DNA from 2 places in the Nocardioides sp. NPDC087217 genome. Region 1 is predicted to be linked to the other one. Evidence: predicted binding sites of a transcription regulator. Region 1 holds the regulator's gene; the other holds the start of a gene.

Region 1 (10,802 bases):
GGCCTGCTGGAAGCGGACCGCGTCGAAGGTGTCGTCCTCCTTGAGGAACTTCAGCAGGTTCAGCGACGCCAGGTTGCAGGAGGAGTTGTCCAGCGACATGTACTCCGAGCACGGGTTGGAGCCGGTGATCCGGCCCGTCTCCGGGTTGGTGTGCCAGTCGTTGATGGTGTCGTCGTACTGCAGACCCGGGTCGGCACACTCCCACGCAGCGATCGAGATCTTGCGGAACAGCTCGCGGGCGTCGATCTCCTCGATGACCTCGCCGGTCGTACGCGCCCGGAGGCCGAACTTCTTGCCCTCCTCGACAGCGCGCATGAACTCGTCGGAGACGCGCACGGAGTTGTTGGCGTTCTGGTACTGCACGGACGAGATGTCCTTGCCGCCCAGGTCCATGTCGAAGCCGGCGTCGCGCAGCGCGCGGATCTTGTCCTCCTCGCGCGCCTTGGTCTCGACGAACTCCTCGATGTCGGGGTGGTCGACGTCGAGCACGACCATCTTCGCCGCGCGGCGGGTGGCGCCACCGGACTTGATGGTGCCCGCGGACGCGTCGGCGCCGCGCATGAAGGAGACCGGGCCGGAGGCGGTGCCGCCGGAGGACTTCAGCAGCTCCTTGGAGGAGCGGATGCGGGAGAGGTTGAGACCGGCACCGGAGCCGCCCTTGAAGATCAGGCCCTCCTCCTTGTACCAGTTCAGGATCGAGTCCATGGAGTCGTCGACCGAGAGGATGAAGCAGGCCGAGACCTGCTGGGGGGACTCGGTGCCGACGTTGAACCAGACCGGCGAGTTGAAGGCGAAGTGCTGGTTGACCAGCAGCCAGGTGAGCTCGCGACCGAAGAGGTCGGCGTCGTCGTCGGAGGCGAAGTAGCCGTTCTCCTTGCCGGAGGCGACGTAGGTGTTCACGACCCGGTCGATCAGCTGCTTCAGGCTCTGCTCACGCTTCTCGGTGCCGAGCGCGCCGCGGAAGTACTTGGTCGTCACGATCGTCGAGGCGTTGATCGACCAGAAGTCGGGGAACTCCACTCCGGTCTGCTCGAAGACGGTCTCGCCGGTCTTCCAGTTCTTCTGGACGACGTCGCGCCGCTCCCAGGTGATCTCGTCGTAGGGGTGGACGCCCTCGGTGCTGAAGATCCGCTCGATCTTCAGCCCGGCGCCTGCCTTCGCCGATGCCTGTGCCTCTGCTGCCGTGTCTGTCATTTCGTTCCCCCTGTTGTCATCGATCGCTGTGCCGTACTGCTGGTCGGTGCTGATGGTGGAGTCCTTGCTCTGTTCTATCTGTTTCCGCTGGCTGTGCCGTTGAATGGCCCGAGCAGGTCGCTTCCCCACGGCCTGCCCGGGCCGGTCTGTGTGTCCCGTGGGACCTAGTCGGAGCCCACCGGGGCCTCGACCGGATGTTCTGCCTCGAAGTCCTGGACTTCCCGTTCCGTACGCAGCATCTGGATCTCACGCTCGAAGTCCTCCACCGAGCCGAAGGCCCGGTAGACGCTCGCGAAGCGCAGGTAGGCCACCTCGTCGAGCTCCCGCAGCGGCGCGAGGATCGCCAGCCCCACCTCGTTGCTGGGAACCTCGGCCAGCCCCTGGCTGCGCAGCGCCTGCTCGACCTCCTGGCCGAGGCAGGCGAGCTGGTCCTCGGTGACCGGCCGACCCTTGCAAGCCTTGCGTACGCCGTGCACCGCCTTGTCGCGACTGAACGGCTCCGCTGCGCCGGAGCGCTTGGCCACCATCAGCTGCATCTGCTCGACGGTCGTGAACCGCTTCCCACATTCCTGGCAGACCCGGCGGCGCCTGATCTGGCCACCGTCCTCGGCCACGCGGGAGTCGAGCACCTTGGTGTCGCTGTGTCGGCAGAACGGACAGTGCACGGTCGAGCCCCTCTCGTGAGACCTGTGGATCCAGGCCGTCTCATTGGCGGCCCGAGCCTGTGGAACCTGTGGATATGAGCGTGAGTCCCTGTGGAACAACACCCCCATCGCTGTGGGCCATCCGCCTGTTCATGTGAACTAGATGTGGATAACTACAGCGGTGTAACTACTAGATGTAGTGGTAACCGTACGCCCGCCCCCACGACGATGCAAGCGAGCGCCGTGTTTACCCGCGTGTCCGGCGTGTCGCCGGTCAAACACCGAAAGATTCCGGTTCAGCGGCGACGGACTGGCCTGGATGAGTAAGAATGACCCCCGTGACAAACATCTCCGGAGGAAATCGCGTCGGGTCGCGGAGAGGCACGCGCCCCAGAAGCGGTCCCCGGCCACCTTTCATCTTGCCTGCGATCGCGACACTGGCCTTCCTCGTCATCTGGGGAGTGCTCGTGTGGGTCGCCGTCGGTTTCGGGGCCGACGCACGGGGAGGCGATTCCGGCGCCTGGGCGAAGCTCGCCATCGCGGCGGTCGTTGCAGTCGCCTGCCTCTTCCTGACCTTCACCTTCGCCGGGAAGGCCTGGCGGGCCTTCTCCGGCTCCCCCACCACGCCACCCACCGACGACTACACCGGAAGCCACTCCAACGCCTACGTCGAGGAGCAGGACTACTCGGCCCCGGCCTACTCCGACCAGGCCTACCCTGAGCAGGCCTACCCGGAGCAGGACTACTACGGCACCGGCTCCTACGGCTACGACGACACCGGTTCGTACGGCCGGCACAGCTCCGACACCGGGAGCCAGCCGCCCTACGGCGACACCAGCAACCGCTCGGCCTATACCGACACCGGCTCCCAGTCGCCCTACGGCTACCCCAGCAGCGACCAGGCCTACGGCAACACCGGCAGCCGGGCCGCCTACGGTGCGCCGTCCTACCAACCGCCGACCAGCCCGCCGCCCGCCCCACAGCCCTACTACTCCAGCCCGCCGACACCGACGTCGACACCACAGAGCACTCCGGGGTACAGCTCGCAGGGATACGGCACGGACAGCTACCCCACCCAGCAGGCCAGCTCCCCGCAGTATCAGTCCGGCGCCTACCAGACCCCGACCGGCTACGGCCAGACCGGCTCGCGGGCTCGACTGACCCAGGACCCCGCCGCGACCCAGGCGATGCCCACCCAGCGCCAGCCCCAGGAACCGACGGTCGAGCCGGACGACGAGTGGCCGCCGCGACACAGCACACGCAACAAGCAGTGGCCGCCGGCCGAGCCGGACAGCCCCTACCGCGGGCGCCACTGACCCGACACAGCGAGAGTGCTGCAGACGCTTCCCATCGTCTGCAGCACTCTCACTTTCCCCGGTAGCCGGCTGCCAGGGTCGAAGGAGCAGCCGGACATCTATAGCGGCGCCCTACGGCGCGGTCGGAACGATCAGCGTCTGTCCGGACACGAGCATCGAGGACTCGAGACCGTTGAGCTCCTTGATCCTCTGCTCCATCTCCCGAATCGAGGAGTCGGTGCCGGCGATGGCCTTCGAGGAGATGTCCCAGAGCGTGTCGCCATCGCCGACGACCATCGTGTGGGCGGAGGTGGAGGGGCTTTTGTCCGCACCGTTCTCCACCGCGAACGCCACCCGTGCCCCGATCAGCGCGATCCCGAAGAGCACGACGAGCGCGAATGCGAACACGACGACTCGGCCGCGACGCGTGAGCCGCACGGTCGAGCGACGCACCTCCGGCGCCGGACGCGGCGGCTCGGCTACGGGCAGCACATAGACTGTTGCACTCATCTCACGGCCTCCTGATCACAAGTCTCTCGATCACGTGTTCGATCGAGCACATGTTCGAAGGTAGATCACGTGTTCGAACAACGCAAGTAGCGACCCCAAGAATTTTCGAACGCCGACACGCGCCGCCCACGAGGTCGAACAAATGTTTGATGTCGTGGTGCCAGAGGGACTAATGTGATGACATGACCACGCAGAAGACAGGCACCGGATCAGGCGGTTCGAAGAAGAGCCGCGTCCGCGAGCTGCCCGACGGGCCGCCGGACGCGACCGGGCTCACGCCGCGTCAGCAGCGCATCCTCGCTCACCTGCGCGACAGCATCGAGCAGCGCGGCTACCCGCCCAGCATGCGCGAGATCGGGGCCGCGGTCGGGCTGACCAGCACCAGCAGCGTCGCCCACCAGCTCCGTGCGCTGGAGCAGCGTGGTCTGATCCGCAAGGACCCGAAGCGACCGCGCGCTCTGGAGGTCTTCCTCCCGGAGGTGATGGCCCACCGCAAGGCCATGTCCGGCGAGGAGCCCGAGTCGACGATCACCGCCGAGGCCGACATCAACCCCAACCCCGACGCCGCCATGGTCCCCCTGGTCGGGCGGATCGCGGCCGGTGGCCCGATCCTGGCCGAGGAGACCTCGAGCCAGCAGAGCATCGAGGACGTCTTCCCGCTGCCCAAGCAGCTGGTCGGCAACGGCGACCTCTTCCTGCTCTCGGTCTCCGGTGACTCGATGGTCGACGCGGCGATCTGCGACGGCGACTTCGTGGTCGTGCGCCAGCAGCCGACCGCCGAGAACGGCGAGATCGTGGCCGCGCTGATCGACGGCGAGGCCACGGTCAAGACGCTCTCCCGCAAGGACGGCAAGGTCTGGCTGCTGCCGCACAACGCTGCGTACGAGCCGATCGACGGCACCCACGCGACCATCCTCGGCAAGGTGACGGCGGTTCTGCGAAGCCTCTGAGCCCTCCCGGAACCAGTCCGGGAACACTGCGTGAAATCCAGCCGCCGGCCCATGACAGGGCCGGCGGCTGCGTCGTTCCATACAGCGTGACCCAGACGCAGATCGACCGCCGTACCCTCATCGCCGCCGGGCTGGCGACCGCCGCAGGGGCCGGAGCCATCGCTCTTCCCGAGCCCGCCGAGGCAGCGAGCGGCGCGCTCACCCACTTCCAGCACGGTGTCGCCTCCGGTGACCCACTCCCGGACCGCGTGGTCATCTGGACCCGGGTCACGCCGACCGTGGACGCGACTCCGGGGTCCGGACAGGGTGAGGAGGTCCTGGTCCGCTGGGAGGTCTCACCCACCGCCGACTTCGGCCGCGTCACCGCGAAGGGATCCCAGCAGACGGGCCCCGACCGCGACCACACCGTGAAGCTCGACGTCTCCGGCCTGGCCCCGGAGAGCTGGTACTTCTACCGCTTCACCTACAACGGCCAGACCAGCCGGGTCGGCCGCACCCGCACCGCTCCGGCCGCGGACGCAACCCCGGAGAACGTACGTTTCGGGGTGGTCTCCTGCTCCAACCTGCAGGCCGGCTGGTTCGCGTCCTACCGCCACCTGGCCGCCCGCGACGACCTGCACGCGATCCTCCACCTGGGCGACTACCTCTACGAGTACGCGCCCGGCGAGTACGGCTACGGCATGGCCAACGAGAACGTCCGGCCGCACGAGCCTGCCCACGAGATGCACACGCTGGCCGACTACCGGATCCGGCACGCGCAGTACAAGCGCGACGCCGACCTCTCCGCCGCCCACGCCCGGCTGCCCTGGATCGTCACCTGGGACGACCACGAGTCGGCCAACGACGCCTGGCTGCTGGGCGCCGAGAACAACGAGCCCGGCGAGTACGACTGGATCGACCGCAAGACCAACGCCAACCAGGCCTATGACGAGTGGATGCCGCTGCGCGTCGACGGCACAGCCACGGTGGAGACCGACAGCCACCTCCACGACCGCATCTACCGGCGGCTGCGTTTCGGCAACCTGCTCGAGCTGAGCATGCTCGACCTGCGCTCCTACCGCTCCCAGCAGGTCGCCCGCACCGACCTCTCCGGCGTCGACGACCCTGACCGCACGATCACCGGTGACGAGCAGCTTGCCTGGCTCAAGGACGGCCTGCTCACCGATGCTCAGTGGAAGATCGTCGGCAACCCGGTGATGATCGCGCCGGTCACCTTCGGCGCGCTCCCCAAGAGCCTCATCAGCCCGGTCAACGACGTCACCGGCCTGCTGCCCGACAACGGCATCGCCTACAACGTGGACCAGTGGGACGGCTACACCGCCGACCGCACCGAGCTCTTCGAGCACATCCGCAACCACGCGATCACCGACACCGTCTTCGTCACCGGCGACATCCACTCGGCGTGGGCCTGCGACCTGCCGTACGACTCCGCCGTCTACCCGCTCGGCAAGACCGCCGGGGTCGAGTTCGTGGCCACCTCGGTGACCTCGAACAACCTCAAGGACATCCTCGGTGCGCCGCGCCGCACGGTCAGCCTCACGGTCGAGAACATCATCAGGACCGCCAACCGCCACGTCCGCTACCTCAACTTCGACGACCACGGCTACTCCGTCCTCGACGTGACCCGCAACCGGGCTCAGATGGACTGGTACGTCATCGGCGAGCGCAAGGACTCCACCACCACCGCCACCTGGACCAGGTCGTACGCCACCGCAACCGGAAGGAACAGGCTCCATCACGTCACGGAGCCCGTCTAGGCCGTGTCCCCCGGACACAGCGGCGCTCTGCGCTTAGACTGCCCAGGTCTGCCTTCCCGAACGTCTGGTATCTCATGCGAAACATTGCCCGCCGGATCAACCGCAAACAACGATCCCTCGTCCTGATCGCAGGCATGGTCGCCGCGACATTCGTCGCCACCATGCCCGCAACCGGTTCGACGCCGGCGACCTCGGTGAGGACCGGCGGTGACACCAGCGCCGCGCAGCCGGTGACGGAGAAGGCGGCCCGGGAGGCGCTCGCCGCGGCCAAGAAGGTCAAGCGCAACCAGTCGGTGCGCGGCGCTCGCCAGGTCGTGCCCGGTCGGCACGTCGCGGGCCGGCCCGACGCAACCATCGCGCTGACCGACCTGTGGAACGCCAAGGACGCCCTGGACGGCTCCAACAAGGCGGCCGCGCGTGAGCTGCTCGCCCGCCCGCGCACCGCCACCCAGACCTGCAGCGACGCGGTCTGCGTCCACTACACGCCGGGCAAGGGCGGCGACCGCGCCTCGTCGACGTACGCGAACCAGGTCCGTGACGTGGTCACGAAGGTCCACAACCTCTACGTGCAGGCGGGCTACCGCAAGCCCGCGGCCGACAAGTCGGTCACCCCGGGCAAGGTCGACATCTACCTGGAGAACCTCTACGACGAGGGCTACTACGGCTACTGCGCGCCTGAGACCAAGGTCTCCAAGACGGCCGCGACGGCCTACTGCGTCATGGACAACGACTACGCCACCAGCGAGTACGGCACGGTCAACACACCCACCGAGAACCTCCGGGTGACCGCCGCCCACGAATACTTCCACGCGGTCCAGTTCGCCTACGACGCCGGCGAGGACCGCTGGATGATGGAGTCGACCGCGACCTGGGTCGAGGACGAGGTCTACGACAGCATCAACGACAACCGGCAGTACCTGGGCTACGGCCAGCTCGAGGACCAGCGCAAGCCGCTGGACAACTCCTACGCCTCCAACCTCGGCATCTACGGCAACTGGATCTTCTTCCGCTACCTGTCCGAGCGCTTCGCCAAGGAGCGCGGGACCCTGCCGGAGGTCGTCCTCTCGATCTGGAACCGAGCGCCCTCGACCTACTCGACCACCGCCATCCGACAGGCGCTTGCCGCTCGTGGCACCACGCTTAAGCAGCAGTACATCCGCTTCGCCGCCGCGAACCTGGCCCCCTCGAAGACCTACAGCGAAGGCCGGGCCTACTACCCGCCGGTCTACGACGGCCGCACTGCGCTGCCCGCCAAGCGCCAGACCGTCGACGGCCAGTTCACCCTCAAGCACCTGACCTACGCCTCCCAGCGCCTCGTCCCGAAGAACGTCGGCAAGGGCTGGAAGCTGCGGGTCAAGGTCGACGTGGCCCGGCCCAACGCCAACGGCGCCGTGGTCAGCATCTTCCGCACCGACGGCACCCGCGGCGTCTACTACCTCAAGCCCAACAGCAAGGGCATCGCCACCAAGACCATCGAGGGCTTCTCCTCGAAGCGGATCCGCAAGGTCGAGGTCACCTTCGCCAACGCGAGCAGCAACTTCAACTGCGGCCAGGGCACCGCGTTCTCGTGCCACGGCATCGCGACCCCCGACAAGGCCACCCACCGCTGGTGGGCGAAGACGTACCGCTGACCCTCAGATCACGCCGAGTCGGCTCGTTAGAACGAGCCGACTCGGCGTGATTTTCGGTCAGGACGAGGCCATCTCCGACAGTCGCTTGAGGGCCTTCCGTACGACATCCGGGTCGGTTGTGGCCCACATCGGCGGCAGGCTGGCCTTGAGGAATCCGCCGTAGCGGGCGGTGGCCAGGCGGGCGTCCAGGACGGCCACCACGCCACGGTCGGTGGTGGTGCGGATCAGCCGGCCGGCGCCCTGGGCGAGCAGCAGCGCCGCATGGGTGGCGGCGACCTGCATGAACCCGTTGCCGCCGGCCTTGTCCGCCGCCTGCTGCCGGGCTGACATCAGCGGGTCGTCGGGCCGCGGGAACGGGATCCGGTCGATGATCACGAGCTGGCAGGTGTCGCCGGGGACGTCGAGGCCCTGCCACAGCGACAGCGTGCCGAAGAGCACCGTGTGCGGGTCGGCGACGAACTGCGCGGCGAGCTCGGGCAGCTGCGCGTCGCCCTGGGCCAGCGTGGTCAGGTGAGGCAGCTTCTGGCGCACGACCTCGGCGGCGGCCTCGGCGGCTCGCCGGGAGGAGAAGAGCCCGAGCGTACGCCCGTCGGCCGCGTCGACCAGGTCGACGATCTCGTCCAGGGTCTTGGCGCCCATGCCGTCGCGTCCGGGCGGAGGCAGGTGGCGGGCGACGTAGAGGATCCCCTGCTTGCCGTAGTCGAACGGGCTGCCAACATCGAGCCCGATCCACGGCAGCACGTCATCGGTACGCTGCGCCCCGGCGCCCACCGCTGTGCGCTCCTCCGCCTTGAGCCCGAGGGATCCGGCCACGGGGCCGAAGTCGCCGCCGAGCTTGAGGGTCGCCGAGGCGAAGACGACGGTCTTCTCGGTGAGTAGCTTCTCGCGCATCTGCGCCCAGACCTGCAGCGGCGCGACGCAGAGGCGCGGCGGGATCCGGTCTCCGCCCTCGTTGAGCCAGATCACGTCGTGCTCGGAGGCGGCGGCCATCCGCTCAGCGGTGGTGAAGACCTCCTGCAGGCCGCCCTTGGCCTGCTGGAAGCCGGGGTCGGCGCCTTCGGAGTCCTTCGGCTTCGGGAGCGCGGAGAGCGCTGACCGAGCGGCGTCGCGCACCAGCACGAGCGCGTCCGAGACGACCTCGGGCAGCGTGATCAGCCGCCCGGGCGAGGTCTCGTTGATCGCCGCCCGCAACGCGTCGGAGGCGTCGGCGAGGTCGTCGGCCTCGGAGCCCTCGATGTGCTTCTGGGCCCGTCGGGCGGCCCGCTCCACCTCGGCCGCGGTCAGCTCGTCGGTCGCCGCCTGGGTCACCCGGGCGACGAGCTCGTGGGCCTCGTCGATCACCACTGCGTCGTACTCCGGGATCATCGGCACGCCCTCGATCGCGTCGATCGCGAGCAGGGAGTGGTTGGTGACGATCAGGTGGCTCTTCTGAGCCTTGTCGCGGGCGACCTCGGCGAAGCACTCCTCGCCGAAGGGGCACTTGGCGGCGCCGAGGCAGTCGCGGTGGTTGACGGAGACCTGACGCCACTCGCGGTCGGTGTGGCGGGGCGCGGAGTCGCGCTCGCCGCTGCCGCCCTTCTCCGCCTCCTTCTCGGCCCACCTGCGCAGCTCGAGGACCTTCTCGGCCATCGGGCCCAGCGGGACGTCGACCAGGGTGCCCTGGTCGTCGGGGGCGCCCTCGCGCACCCGGTGGAGGCAGGCGTAGTTGGAGCGGCCCTTGAGTACGGCGTAGGACGCGTCGACGCCGGGGCGCGAGCCGATCGCCTTGACCAGGCGCGGCAGGTCACGCTCGACGAGCTGGTGCTGCAGCGCCAGGGTCGCGGTGGCGACCACGACCCGGCTGTCGTGGAGCAGCGACGGGACCAGGTAGGCCAGCGACTTCCCGGTGCCGGTGCCGGCCTCGACCAGCAGGTGCTCCTCGTCGGCCAGAGCCTGCGCGACCGCGTCGGCCATCAGCACCTGACCCTCGCGGGTGGCCCCGCCGAGGGTCGCGACCGCATCCGCCAGGGCTTCACGTACGGGCGTCTGGGAGGCGGTCTCGGTTACGGTCACCCGGGCAACTTTAGCCGTGGGCGGGGACAGTCTCCGATCGGCTCTCCGCGATCCGGCGGGCGACGATCTCCCCGAACTGCATGTGGCCCGCCACGGTCAGGTGGGTGTTGTCCTCGAGCATCGGCAGCTCGAGGTCGAAGACGTTGATGTACGTCACGCCGTACTCCGCCGAGACCCGCCGCATCATCTTGTTGACGCCCCGGATGGCCTTGGCGCGGGAGTTCACCTTGGGCGCGCTGAGCACGATCACCTCGTGGCCCTTCAGCTCGTCCAGGGTGGCCCGGAAGCCCTTCTCGACGTCGTCGAGATCGCTCTTGGAGTCGTTGATGCCGCCCTCGAGCACGACCAGGTCGGCCCCCTGCGCCACCGCGTCGGGGACCCGCTCGGGGAACGAGATCGGGCCGCACCGCTCCATCAGCTCGTGCGAGTAGCCGGTGCCGCCGAAGCCGGAGACCCGCACCTCCCCGTCGAGATAGCGCGGCCAGGACAGGCCGGGGTCGTCCAGCCCGAAGCCGGAGGCCCAGGAGTCACCGATCACCACGACCTTCTCGCCGGCTCCGGTCACCACAGAGGCGCGGGTCACCGACTCGGCGGCCAGACGAGTGCACAGGTCCTGGGTCACCTCGGACTCGTGGCTCGCCTTCTGCCCTGGGAGCGCGCCCTCGTCCTGGCTGCCGCAGCCCGCCAGCGTGGCCACCAGGACAGCACCAGCCAGCGCGCTCACGATCGTGGCGCGCGCCGCGTGGCGTACCTCTGTCCGCATCCCTGA
Region 2 (10,802 bases), on a different contig from region 1:
TGACGCCGTCGACGAGGTGGGCGACCTCCTCCCCGAAGTCTCGGGTTAGCTCCTTGAGCGTGTAGGGCGTGTCCTCGACGGTGTCGTGCAGCAGCGCCGCCACCAGGGTCGGCTCGGTCATGCCGAGCTCGGCCAGGATCGTGGTCACCGCGAGCGGGTGGGTGATGTAGGGGTCGCCGCTCTTGCGCATCTGCGTGCCGTGCAGGCGCTCGGCGGTGACGTACGCCCGCTCGAGCAGGGCCAGGTCGGCCTTCGGGTGGTTGGACCTCACCGCCCGGAACAGCGGCTCCAGCACAGGATTGCCCGGCGTGCCACGTCCGCCGATCCGGGCCAGGCGCGCACGGACGCTGCGGCCCGACGGGGCCGGGCCACTGCTCTCCCGGGCCTCGATGTTGTGCGCACGAGGCTGCGCGACGATGCGATCCTCTGCCATAGCCAGAGTCTACCGGCCGCACCCGGAACGTTGGCTAGGACGACACCTGCAGAATGGACCTGTCAACTGACCAGCAGTGCGTGCACCGGCGTGTCCGGCAGCTTGCTGCGCGGGTCGAGGAAGCCGAGCTCGAGCAGCACCGATACGCCCGCGACGACACCGCCGCAGCGCTCGACCAGCTCGATCGTGGCGGCCGCGGTGCCACCGGTCGCGAGGACGTCGTCGATGACCAGCACCCGCTCCCCCGGCGCGACCGCGTCGGTGTGGATCTCCAGGGTGGCCTCGCCGTACTCCAGCGAGTAGGAGACCGCGTGGGTCTCGCGGGGCAGCTTGCCGGCCTTGCGGACGGGCACGAAGCCCACGCCGAGGTGCAGGGCCGCCGGGGCGCCGAGGATGAATCCTCGCGACTCCATGCCGAGCACCTTGGTGACGGTCACGTTGCCGTCGGCGTCGCGCGCCGGAGCGGCGAGCGCCTCGACCACCTGGGTGAAGCCCGCGTGGTCGGCCAGCAGCGGGGTGATGTCCTTGAAGCCGACACCCGGCTCCGGGAAGTCGGGAACGTCGGCGACCAGCCGCTCGAGGGTTTCCTCGAGCGACCGGCCGCCAGCGGCCGTCTCGGAGACAGTCACTTCCGCTTCGACCTCGACTCGCGCTTGGGCTGCGGACGCCCGGCGGCGCCGCTGTCGGAGACCGCACGGTGCTGGTCGGGTACGTTGCGGCCCCGGCCGGTCGCGGAGCGGTTGGGGCTCGTGCCCCGGCTCACGCCGGCCTCGTGAAGGTCCTCGGACGGGCCGTCGCGAAGCTCGTCCGGCTCGTCGCTCTCCGCGACCGGCATGCCCTCGTCGAAGACCGGCACCGCGGCGTACTTGTCGGCTTCCTTCATCCGCGCGGCGGCACGCTTGTCGGCGTCGACGACGTCCTTCTCCTTCGACTTCAGGTGCACCAGCAGCGGGGTGGCGATGAAGATCGAGGAGTAGGTGCCGACGGCCATGCCGACGAAGAGCACCAGGGAGATGTCCTTCAGCGAGGAGGTGCCGAGCTGGACGGTGCTGACGTAGAGGATCGCGACGACCGGCAGCAGACCGATGATCGAGGTGTTCACCGAGCGGACCAGGGTCTGGTTGATCGCCAGGTTGGCCGCGGCGGCGTAGGTCTGCTTCTTCTGCGACAGGTTGCGGGTGTTCTCCTTGACCTTGTCGAAGACCACCACGGTGTCGTAGAGCGAATAGCCGAGAATCGTCAGGAAGCCGGTGACCGTTGCCGGGGTCACCTCGAACCCGACGATCGCGTAGACGCCGACCGTGATCACCACGTCGTGGAGCAGTGCGACGACGGCCGCGACCGACATCTTCCACTCGCGGAAGTAGATCCAGATGAACAGGACCACGCCGACGAGGAAGATGCCCAGCGCGAGGGCCGCCTTCGAGGCGACCCGCTGGCCCCAGCTGGGGCCGATGCCGGTGCGGCTGACGTCGTCCTCGGCCACGTCGGCGGTCTTGGTGATCGCCGCCATGATCGAGTCGTCGGCCTCGGAGTTGTCGGCGATCGCCTTGGTCTCGATGACGATCGACTTGCCACCGGCCGTGCGCACCGTGGCGCCGTCGGCGGCCTCGACAGCCGTGTCACCGACCGCCGTACGCAGGTCGTCGGCGAGCTCCTGGTCGGCCTGGGCGACGGTCACCGTGTAGCGCGTGCCGCCGGTGAAGTCGATGCCGAGGTTGATGCCCTGGAGCCAGACACCGAGGACGACCGCGACGAGCACGACCGCGGAGGCGGCGTACCAGACCATCCGGCGGCCGACGAAGTCGAAGGACTTCTCGCCGGTGTAGAGCTCCTTGCCGAGCCGGGAGAAGGAGAACTTGCTCATCAGGCCTTGCCTCCGACCAGAGTGGTGCCCGTGGGGGCGTCGACGGTGCCGATTGCGCGCTTGTCCATGCCGGAGAGCACGTGGCCCTTGTTGAAGAAGCCCCAACCGGCCATCAGCTTCGTCATCGGGTGGGTGAACCAGAAGAACACCAGCACGTCGATGATCGTGGTCAGGCCGAGCATGAACGCGAAGCCCTTGACCTCGTTGGTCGCGAAGACGTAGAGCACGAACGCGGCCAGGAACGAGACGCCGTCGGAGGCCAGACAGGTGTTGCGGGCCCGGACCCAGGCGGTGTCGACGGCCACCCGCATCGAGCGGCCCTCACGCATGTCGTCACGCATCCTCTCGTAGAGGATGATGAACGAGTCGGCGGTGATGCCGATACCGACGATCAGACCGGCCACGCCCGGAAGGTCCAGGGTGACGCCGGCGGTCTCGCTGAGCAGCAGGATCATGCCGTACGTCAGCGCACCCGCCACGAGCAGAGACCCGATCACCACGATGCTCATCGCGCGGTAGTAGAGGATCGAGAAGATCACCACGAGGATCAGGCCGACCAGACCGGCCCACAGTCCGGCGGTGAGCTGGTTTCCGGCCAGGGTCGGGCCGATGACCCGGGTCTGGATGCCGTCCTCAGGGAAGTCGAGCGGCAGCGAGCCGTACTTCAGGTTGTTGGCCAGCGCGGCGGCGGACTCCTGGGTGAAGTCGCCGCTGATCTGGGCGCCTCCGCTGATCCGCGAGTCGGCGGTCGGGGCCGAGATCACCTTGGCGTCCAGGACGATCGCGAACTGCTCACCGGTGCCGGCAATGGCGCCGGTGGTGTCGGCGAAGACCTTGTTGCCCTCGGACTTGAAGTCCAGGGTCACCACGTAGTTGGCCTGCTGCTGCGGGATGCCGTAGGAGGCCTCGCTGATCTCGGTGCCCTCGATGACGGCAGGCGTCAGCAGGTAGGGGACGCCGTCGTCGTCGCAGGTCAGCAGCGGCTTTCCGGGGATGTCCTCGGCCGGCTCGGCGCCCGGTGCGGGGCAGGTGAAGGAGTTGTAGGCGGTCGCCCACTCCTGCGGCACGGTGCGCATGAACTTGACCGCGTCGTCGACCTTGACGACCTCGTTCTCGTTCGGCTTCTCCGGCTTGGCACCCGCCGAGGCCGAGGGGCTGGCGCTCGGGTCGGCGCTCTCGGACGCCTTCTCGGAGGCCTGCTCGGACGCGCTAGCGGTCTCGGAGGCGCTGGCGGTCTCACCACCGAACGCCGCGCGCGGCGAGGTGCCCGGCACGGTGCCGGCCGAGGGGTCCTCGACCATCGAGCCGCTGGGGTCCGCGGCACCACACGTCTTCTGCGGGCTGCAGGCGACCAGGCGGAAGCGGAGCTTCGCGGTCTGGCGGACGCGCTCGGCGGTCTCCTGCTGCACCTTGCCGGTGCCGGGGATGGAGACCTTGATGACGTCGTTGCCCTCGGTGGTCACCCGGCCGCCGGTGATGCCGGAGCCGTTGACGCGCTGGTCGATGATCGACTTGGCCTCGTCGAGGCTCTCCCTCGGGACCGATCCACCCTCGGAGTTCTCCGCGGTCATCGAGATCTCGGTGCCGCCGCGCAGGTCGAGGCCCAGCTCGGGCTTCCAGGTGCCGGCGAACGCGATGCCGCCGAACATGATCGCAATGGCCAAGAAGAGCAGTGCGAGTGTCCGGCCGGGGCGCGCTGTCTTGCGTGCCATGTGTTGGTCAGTCCTTCTTGTCGAGGTCCACGATGACGTTCTCGGCGTCGGCGGAGGTCTCGTCGGCCGCAGCCTCGACCTCGCGCTCCTCGCCGGTCTCCTCGTCGGACTCCTCCGCGGGCGCCTCGGTGACCTTCTGGGCCACGGCCTGGCGCACGACCTGGATGACGACGCCGTCGGCGATCTCGACCTTGATGTTCGTCGTGGTCTCCTCGACCTCCGTCACCGTGCCGAAGAGCCCGGCGGTCAGCATCACCCGGTCACCCGGCTGGAGGTTGAGCTGGAGCTCACGAGCCTGCTTCGCACGCTTCTGCTGCGGCCTGATCAACAGGAAGTAGAACAGGACGATGATGACGATAAAAGGAAGGAATTCCACGGGGGTTCGGCTCCGACAGTCTGAGTGGTCACCGGCAGGCGCACGGCGACGTGCAAGTCTAACCAGGCACCTGGTTGAGACTGTGAATCAGGCCTCATCCCAGAGCGTTTCCTTGGACCAGGCCGCAGCCTCGGCGTTGGCCGGCACCGGCAGGCCGAGGTGCTCCCATGCTGCCGGGGTCGCGACCCGGCCCCGCGGCGTACGTGCCAGGAAGCCGGTACGCACCAGGAACGGCTCCGCCACCTCCTCGACCGTCTCGCGCTCCTCCCCCACCGCGACGGCGAGGGTGGAGATGCCCACCGGGCCGCCGCCGAACCTCCGGCACAGGGCGTCGAGGACAGCCAGGTCGAGGCGGTCCAGGCCGAGCGGGTCGACCTCGTAGAGATCGAGCGCCTTCTCGGCGATCTGCTGGGTGACCGTGCCGTCGGCCTTGACCTGGGCATAGTCGCGGACGCGGCGCAGCAGCCGGTTGGCGATCCGCGGGGTGCCTCGGGAGCGGCCGGCGATCTCGGCGGCGCCGTCGTCCTTGAGGGTGACGTCGAGCAGCCCCGCGGAGCGGCGCACGATCAGCTCGAGGTCGGCCGGGTCGTAGAGCTCGAGATGTCCGGTGAAGCCGAACCTGTCCCGGAGCGGGCCGGGAAGGAGGCCGGCGCGCGTCGTCGCGCCGACGAGCGTGAACGGCGGCAGGTCGATCGGGATCGCGGTCGCGCCCGGGCCCTTGCCGATGACCACGTCGACCCGGAAGTCCTCCATCGCCAGGTAGAGCATCTCCTCGGCGGGTCGGCTCATTCGGTGGATCTCGTCGACGAAGAGAACCTCACCCTCGTTGAGCCCGCTCAGGATCGCGGCCAGGTCGCCGGCATGGGTGATCGCCGGACCGCTCGTGATCCGAAGCGGCGCCGACATCTCGGCCGCGATGATCATGGCGAGGGTGGTCTTGCCGAGGCCTGGCGGGCCGGACAGGAGTACGTGGTCGGGGGCCCGCTCACGCTGTCGCGCCGCCTCCAGGACGAGGCCGAGCTGCTCGCGGACGCGTTGCTGGCCGATCAGCTCGTCGAGGGTCTTCGGGCGCAGCGCGGCCTCGACGGCCCGGTCGTCACCGTCGGCCTCGGCGATGGTGAGCGAGGAGAAGTAGTCCTCCTCGGCTCGGTCCAGGTCGTCCTCGTGCATGGGTTCCTATGCCTTCGAAAGGGTGCGTAGAGCTGCCCGGAGCAGCAAGGAGATGTTGGCCTGGTCGCCGGCCTCGGGCTCGATCGCGGTCACCGCCTTGTCGGCGTCCCGGGCGTTGTAGCCCAGGCCGACGAGGGCCTCGGTGACCTGGTCGCGCCACGGCGCCGCTGCGGTGGCGCGCGCAGGGGCGGAGGCGGTGCCGGTCGGGGCGCCGATCCTGTCCTTGAGCTCCAGGATGATCCGCTGGGCACCCTTCTGCCCGATGCCGGGGACCTTGGTGAGGGTCTTGGCGTCCTCGCCCGCGATGGCCAGCCGGATACCGTCGGGCGAGAGGACGGCGAGCATCGCCTGGGCGAGCTTCGGGCCGACGCCGGAGGCGGTCTGGAGGAGCTCGAAGAGCGTGCGCTCGTCGGTGTCGGTGAAGCCGAAGAGGGTCAGCGAGTCCTCGCGCACGACCAGGCTGGTCGGCAGGTGCGCCTCCTCGCCGGTGCGGAGCGTGGCCAGCGTGTTGGGCGTGCAGAGCAGCTCGATGCCGATCCCGCCGACCTCGACGACGGCGGTGGAGAGACTGACGGCGGCGACCTTGCCGCGTACGGACGCGATCACTTCTTTGTCCTTCCGGCCGCGGCGAGCGCGGCTTCGATGCGGTTCTGGGCGCCTCCGCGCCACTGGTGGGTGATGGCCAGCGCCAGCGCGTCGGCGGCATCGGCGGGCTTGGGCGGGGTCGAGAGCCGCAGGATGCGGGTCACCATGGCGGTCACCTGGGCCTTGTCGGCCCGGCCGTTGCCGGAGACGGCGGCCTTGACCTCCGAGGGCGTGTGCAGGGCGACGGGGAGACCGCGCCGCGCGGCGCAGACCATCGCCAGGCCGCTGGCCTGGGCCGTACCCATGATCGTGGAGACGTTGGACCGCGCGAAGATCCGCTCGATCGCGACCGCATCCGGCCGGTGCTCCTCGATCCAGGCGTCGATCCCCTTCTCGATGGTCACCAGCCGCTCCCAGACGGGGAGATCTGAGGACGTACGGATCACTCCGACATCCACCATCGACAGCGGCCTGCCGAGCGAGCCGTCGACCACGCCCATACCGCACCGGGTCAGGCCGGGGTCGATCCCAAGCACCCTCACGCACACACCTCCATCGAACGTCTGTTCGCAGACTACAGACCTCGCGCCGAATCCTGAGGTATGGCGTGCCGAGAATGCAGTTGTGGGCGACGAAAGTGGAGTTTCGTCGCCCACAACCAACGATTCGGCCCGCCGAAACCACCGATTCGGCCGGGGTACTGCTCAGGCGTCGACGGTCTCCATGACCTCGTCGGGGACGTCGGCGTTGGAGAAGACGTTCTGTACGTCGTCGAGGTCGTCGACGGCGTCGATGAGCTTGAAGACCTTCTCGGCGGCCGAGGCGTCGGCGACCGGGATGTCCATGCTCGCGACGAACTGGACCTCGGCGGAGTCGTAGTCGATGCCGGCGTCCTGGAGCGCGGTGCGGACCGCGACGACGTCGGACGGGTCGGAGACGATCTCGAAGGACTCACCGAGGTCGTTGACGTCCTCGGCACCGGCGTCGAGGGTGGCTTCGAGGAGGTCGTCCTCGGAGATCTCCTTGCCCTCCTGCGCCTTGGCCACGACGACGACGCCCTTGCGGTCGAAGAGCCGGCTCACCGAGCCGGGGTCGGCCATGGTGCCGCCGTTGCGGGTGACCGCGGTGCGCACCTCCATGGCCGCCCGGTTGCGGTTGTCGGTCAGACACTCGATGAGGAGCGCGACGCCCTGAGGGCCGTAGACCTCGTACATGATCGTGTCGTAGCTGACCCCGCCGCCGTCGAGCCCACCCCCGCGCTTGACCGCGCGGTCGATGTTGTCGTTGGGGACCGACTGCTTCTTGGCCTTCTGGATCGCGTCGTAGAGGGTCGGGTTGCCCGACGGGTCGGGACCGCCGGTCTTGGCTGCGATCTCGATCGTCTTGATGAGCTTGGCGAAGAGCTTGCCGCGCTTGGCGTCGATCGCCGCCTTCTTGTGCTTCGTCGTTGCCCACTTGGAGTGGCCGCTCATCTGGAAACCGTCCTTTGCCCCGCGTCGTCGCTGATGCTTGTCGAGCCGCCACCGGAGTCGTCACAGGGCAGCAGGTACCCATTCTAACTACGTGCGGTACGTCACCGTCAGCAGCAGGTGTCGACGAAGAGCTGGTGCAGCCGGTCGTCGGCGTTGACCTCGGGGTGGAACGAGGTCGCCATGAGCTGGTTCTGACGTACGGCGACGGGGTGCTCCCCCACGCTCGCCAGCACCTCGACACCCGGGCCGATCTCCTCGACCCAGGGCGCCCGGATGAAGACGGCGTGGACCGTCTCGTCGAGCCCGGTGACCTCGAGGTCGGTCTCGAACGACTCCGTCTGCCGCCCGAAGGCGTTGCGCCGGACCGTGATGTCGAGCCCGCCGATGGTCTCCTGGCCCTGGGCCGCGTCGAGCAGTCGGTCGGCCAAGAGCACCATCCCGGCGCAGGTGCCGAGCGCCGGCATCCCGCCCCGGACCCGCTCGCGGAGCGGGTCGAGCAGCTCGAACGTACGCGCCAGGCGCCACATCGTCGTCGACTCACCGCCGGGGATGACGAGCGCGTCGCACGCGTCGAGCTCCTCCCGACGGCGTACGGACGTTCCCTTCACCCCCAGGCGGTCGAGGGCGGCGAGGTGCTCGCGGACGTCGCCCTGGAGGGCGAGTACGCCGAGGGTGGTCACCAGCCGCGCTCCGCGAACTGGATCGACCTGGCCGGCTCGTCGACGTTGATGCCGACCATGGCCTCGCCGAGGCCACGGGAGACCTTGGCGACGACGTCGGGGTCGTCGTGGAAGGTGGTCGCCTTGACGATCGCCTCGGCACGCTGGACCGGGTTGCCGGACTTGAAGATGCCGGAGCCGACGAAGACGCCCTCGGCGCCGAGCTGCATCATCATCGCGGCGTCGGCCGGGGTCGCGATGCCGCCGGCGGTGAACAGGACGACCGGGAGCTTGCCGTTCTCGGCGACCTCCTTGACCAGCTCGTAGGGAGCCTGGAGCTCCTTGGCGGCCACGTAGAGCTCGTCCTCGGCGAGGGCGCCGAGGCGGCGGATCTCGCGGCGGATCGTACGCATGTGGGTGACCGCGTTGGACACGTCGCCGGTGCCGGCCTCGCCCTTGGAGCGGATCATCGCCGCGCCCTCGGTGATGCGGCGCAGGGCCTCGCCGAGGTTGGTCGCGCCGCACACGAACGGCACGGTGAAGGCCCACTTGTCGATGTGGTTCTCGTAGTCGGCCGGGGTCAGTACCTCGGACTCGTCGATGTAGTCCACCCCGAGGCTCTGGAGCACCTGGGCCTCGGCGAAGTGGCCGATCCGAGCCTTGGCCATGACCGGGATGGAGACGGCCTCGATGATGCCGTCGATCATGTCGGGGTCGGACATGCGGCTCACGCCGCCCTGGGCGCGGATGTCGGCGGGGACGCGCTCGAGCGCCATCACCGCCACCGCCCCGGCGTCCTCGGCGATCTTCGCCTGCTCGGCGGTGACCACGTCCATGATCACGCCGCCCTTGAGCATCTCCGCCATCCCGCGCTTGACCCGCGAGGTTCCCGTCTCGTTCATGCTTGTTGCCATGGGGCGATCGTAGGTCGGGACAAGGCGTACGCCACCCTCGGAAAGGCCTGGTCAGGCCACTGTTCCCAAAGTGGACTGCTCCAAGTGGACTGCTACCTGGTCAACGCCTCGGCGGCCTCGGCCACCGCGCTGGGGGTGCCGGCCAGCGACCAGATGACACCACCGGCCTCCACCTGGGTCGTGGCTCCGCCGGCGCCCAGGACGAGGGCGGCGCCGGGGAGGCGGTCCCAGTCGGGGACGGAGTGCTGACAGAAGAGGTGGAGCTTTCCCTGGGCGATGGCGGTGAGGTCCATCGAGCCGGAGCCGAGGATCCGGATGGAGGCGGCCCGGCTGGCGACGCGGACGTATGCCTCGCCGACCGGATGCTTCAGCTTCGAGGGGTGGAGGTAGGTGGTGAGGCAGGCGAGGGCGAGCGGCGTGTTGGGCATCGCGTCGAGCCGGACGCCGTTGCGGGTCGTGGGCAGCTCGGGGCCACCGACGTAGACCGCGTCCTCGGCGGGTGAGTAGATCGCCCCCAGGACGATGCCGTCGCCGTCGGTCAGCGCCAGCGCGGAGCACCACCAGTCGAGGCCGCGTACGAAGTTGTAGGTGCCGTCGACCGGGTCGATGGTCCACACCCGGCCGGTGGTCGACTCGCGGGCCGAGCCCTCCTCGCCGAGGATGCCGTCGCCCGGGTGCTCGGCCGTCAGGCGTTCGACGATCGCCTTCTCAGCAGCCTTGTCGGCGGCGGTGACCAGGTCGGAGACCGAGGTCTTGGTCTCGATCGAGTCGCCGATGCCCTCGATGCGCATCTTCGCGGCGAGCGAGCCGGCGCCGCGGACGAGCTCCGCGGCCAGGCGTACGTCTGACTCCGTCGGCGCGGTCACGAGGCGGCTTCCTCGGCGAGGGCCTGCTTGCGGACGGTCCAGACGCGCTGGCCGACGGTGACGGTCGAGGCGACGGCGAGGATCCACAGCGCGATGTAGATGAGCAGGTCCAGGGAGAAGATGCCGGCGAAGCCGGTCATCACCAGGACCAGGACCAGACGGTCGGCGCGCTCGGCGATGCCGACGTTGGCGGTGAACCCCAGCGACTCGGCGCGGGCGCGTGCGTAGGAGGTGACCGCACCTATGACGAGGCACCACAGAGACAGTGCGAGATAGAGGTCGGAGTCGCCCGGGCCGGCGAAGTAGAGCGCGAGGCCGCCGAAGACCGCGCCGTCGCCGAACCGGTCGAGGGTGGAGTCCCAGAAGGCACCGAACTTGCTCGTGCGGCCCACGGCGCGGGCCATCGCACCGTCGATCAGGTCGCTGAAGACGAAGCAGGTGATGAAGATCGTGCCGGCCAGCAGCTCGCCGCGCGGGTAGAACGCCAGCGCCCCGACCGCTACTCCGATGGTGCCGACGAGCGTCACGAGGTCGGGGCTGATCTTCAGCGCCACGAACAGCCGGACGATGGGCGCGAGGACGACTCCCTGAACGAAGCCTTTGATGTGATCCAACATGGCGCGGCCACGCTATCGGATCCCACCGAGGCGTCACCTGCGCGCGCCGAAACGTCACTCACATTCTGCCGAGGCGTCACTCGCGTCGGCCGAGGCGTCACTCGCGTCGGCCGAGAGGTCAGCGGGTGACA

Evidence for each region. Region 1 encodes LexA, which represses DNA repair genes until DNA is damaged. Its sites were predicted from a motif close to TCGAACANNTGTTCGA; they were not measured.
Region 2: ruvC (crossover junction endodeoxyribonuclease RuvC) is a predicted target of LexA. The motif match lies at 6,699-6,714, and genes of this name have one in related genera.

The regions. Positions count from the first base shown of each region.
Region 1 covers NZ_JBIUZB010000001.1:974,111-984,912, reverse strand. Annotated here, with positions in the region: gene ACIO3S_RS04870 (vitamin B12-dependent ribonucleotide reductase) at 1-1,194, opposite strand, end outside; gene nrdR (transcriptional regulator NrdR) at 1,359-1,859, opposite strand; gene ACIO3S_RS04860 (hypothetical protein) at 2,258-3,154, shown strand; gene ACIO3S_RS04855 (LysM peptidoglycan-binding domain-containing protein) at 3,266-3,643, opposite strand; gene lexA (transcriptional repressor LexA) at 3,826-4,593, shown strand; gene ACIO3S_RS04845 (alkaline phosphatase D family protein) at 4,680-6,350, shown strand; gene ACIO3S_RS04840 (MXAN_6640 family putative metalloprotease) at 6,425-7,981, shown strand; gene ACIO3S_RS04835 (ATP-dependent DNA helicase) at 8,039-10,033, opposite strand; gene ACIO3S_RS04830 (SGNH/GDSL hydrolase family protein) at 10,044-10,796, opposite strand.
Region 2 covers NZ_JBIUZB010000002.1:1,156,005-1,166,806, forward strand. Annotated here, with positions in the region: gene ACIO3S_RS12980 (RelA/SpoT family protein) at 1-433, opposite strand, end outside; gene ACIO3S_RS12985 (adenine phosphoribosyltransferase) at 496-1,062, opposite strand; gene secF (protein translocase subunit SecF) at 1,059-2,300, opposite strand; gene secD (protein translocase subunit SecD) at 2,300-4,012, opposite strand; gene yajC (preprotein translocase subunit YajC) at 4,020-4,388, opposite strand; gene ruvB (Holliday junction branch migration DNA helicase RuvB) at 4,476-5,558, opposite strand; gene ruvA (Holliday junction branch migration protein RuvA) at 5,565-6,164, opposite strand; gene ruvC (crossover junction endodeoxyribonuclease RuvC) at 6,161-6,643, opposite strand; gene ACIO3S_RS13020 (YebC/PmpR family DNA-binding transcriptional regulator) at 6,848-7,615, opposite strand; gene pdxT (pyridoxal 5'-phosphate synthase glutaminase subunit PdxT) at 7,723-8,295, opposite strand; gene pdxS (pyridoxal 5'-phosphate synthase lyase subunit PdxS) at 8,292-9,188, opposite strand; gene ACIO3S_RS13035 (inositol monophosphatase family protein) at 9,281-10,054, opposite strand; gene pgsA (phosphatidylinositol phosphate synthase) at 10,051-10,671, opposite strand.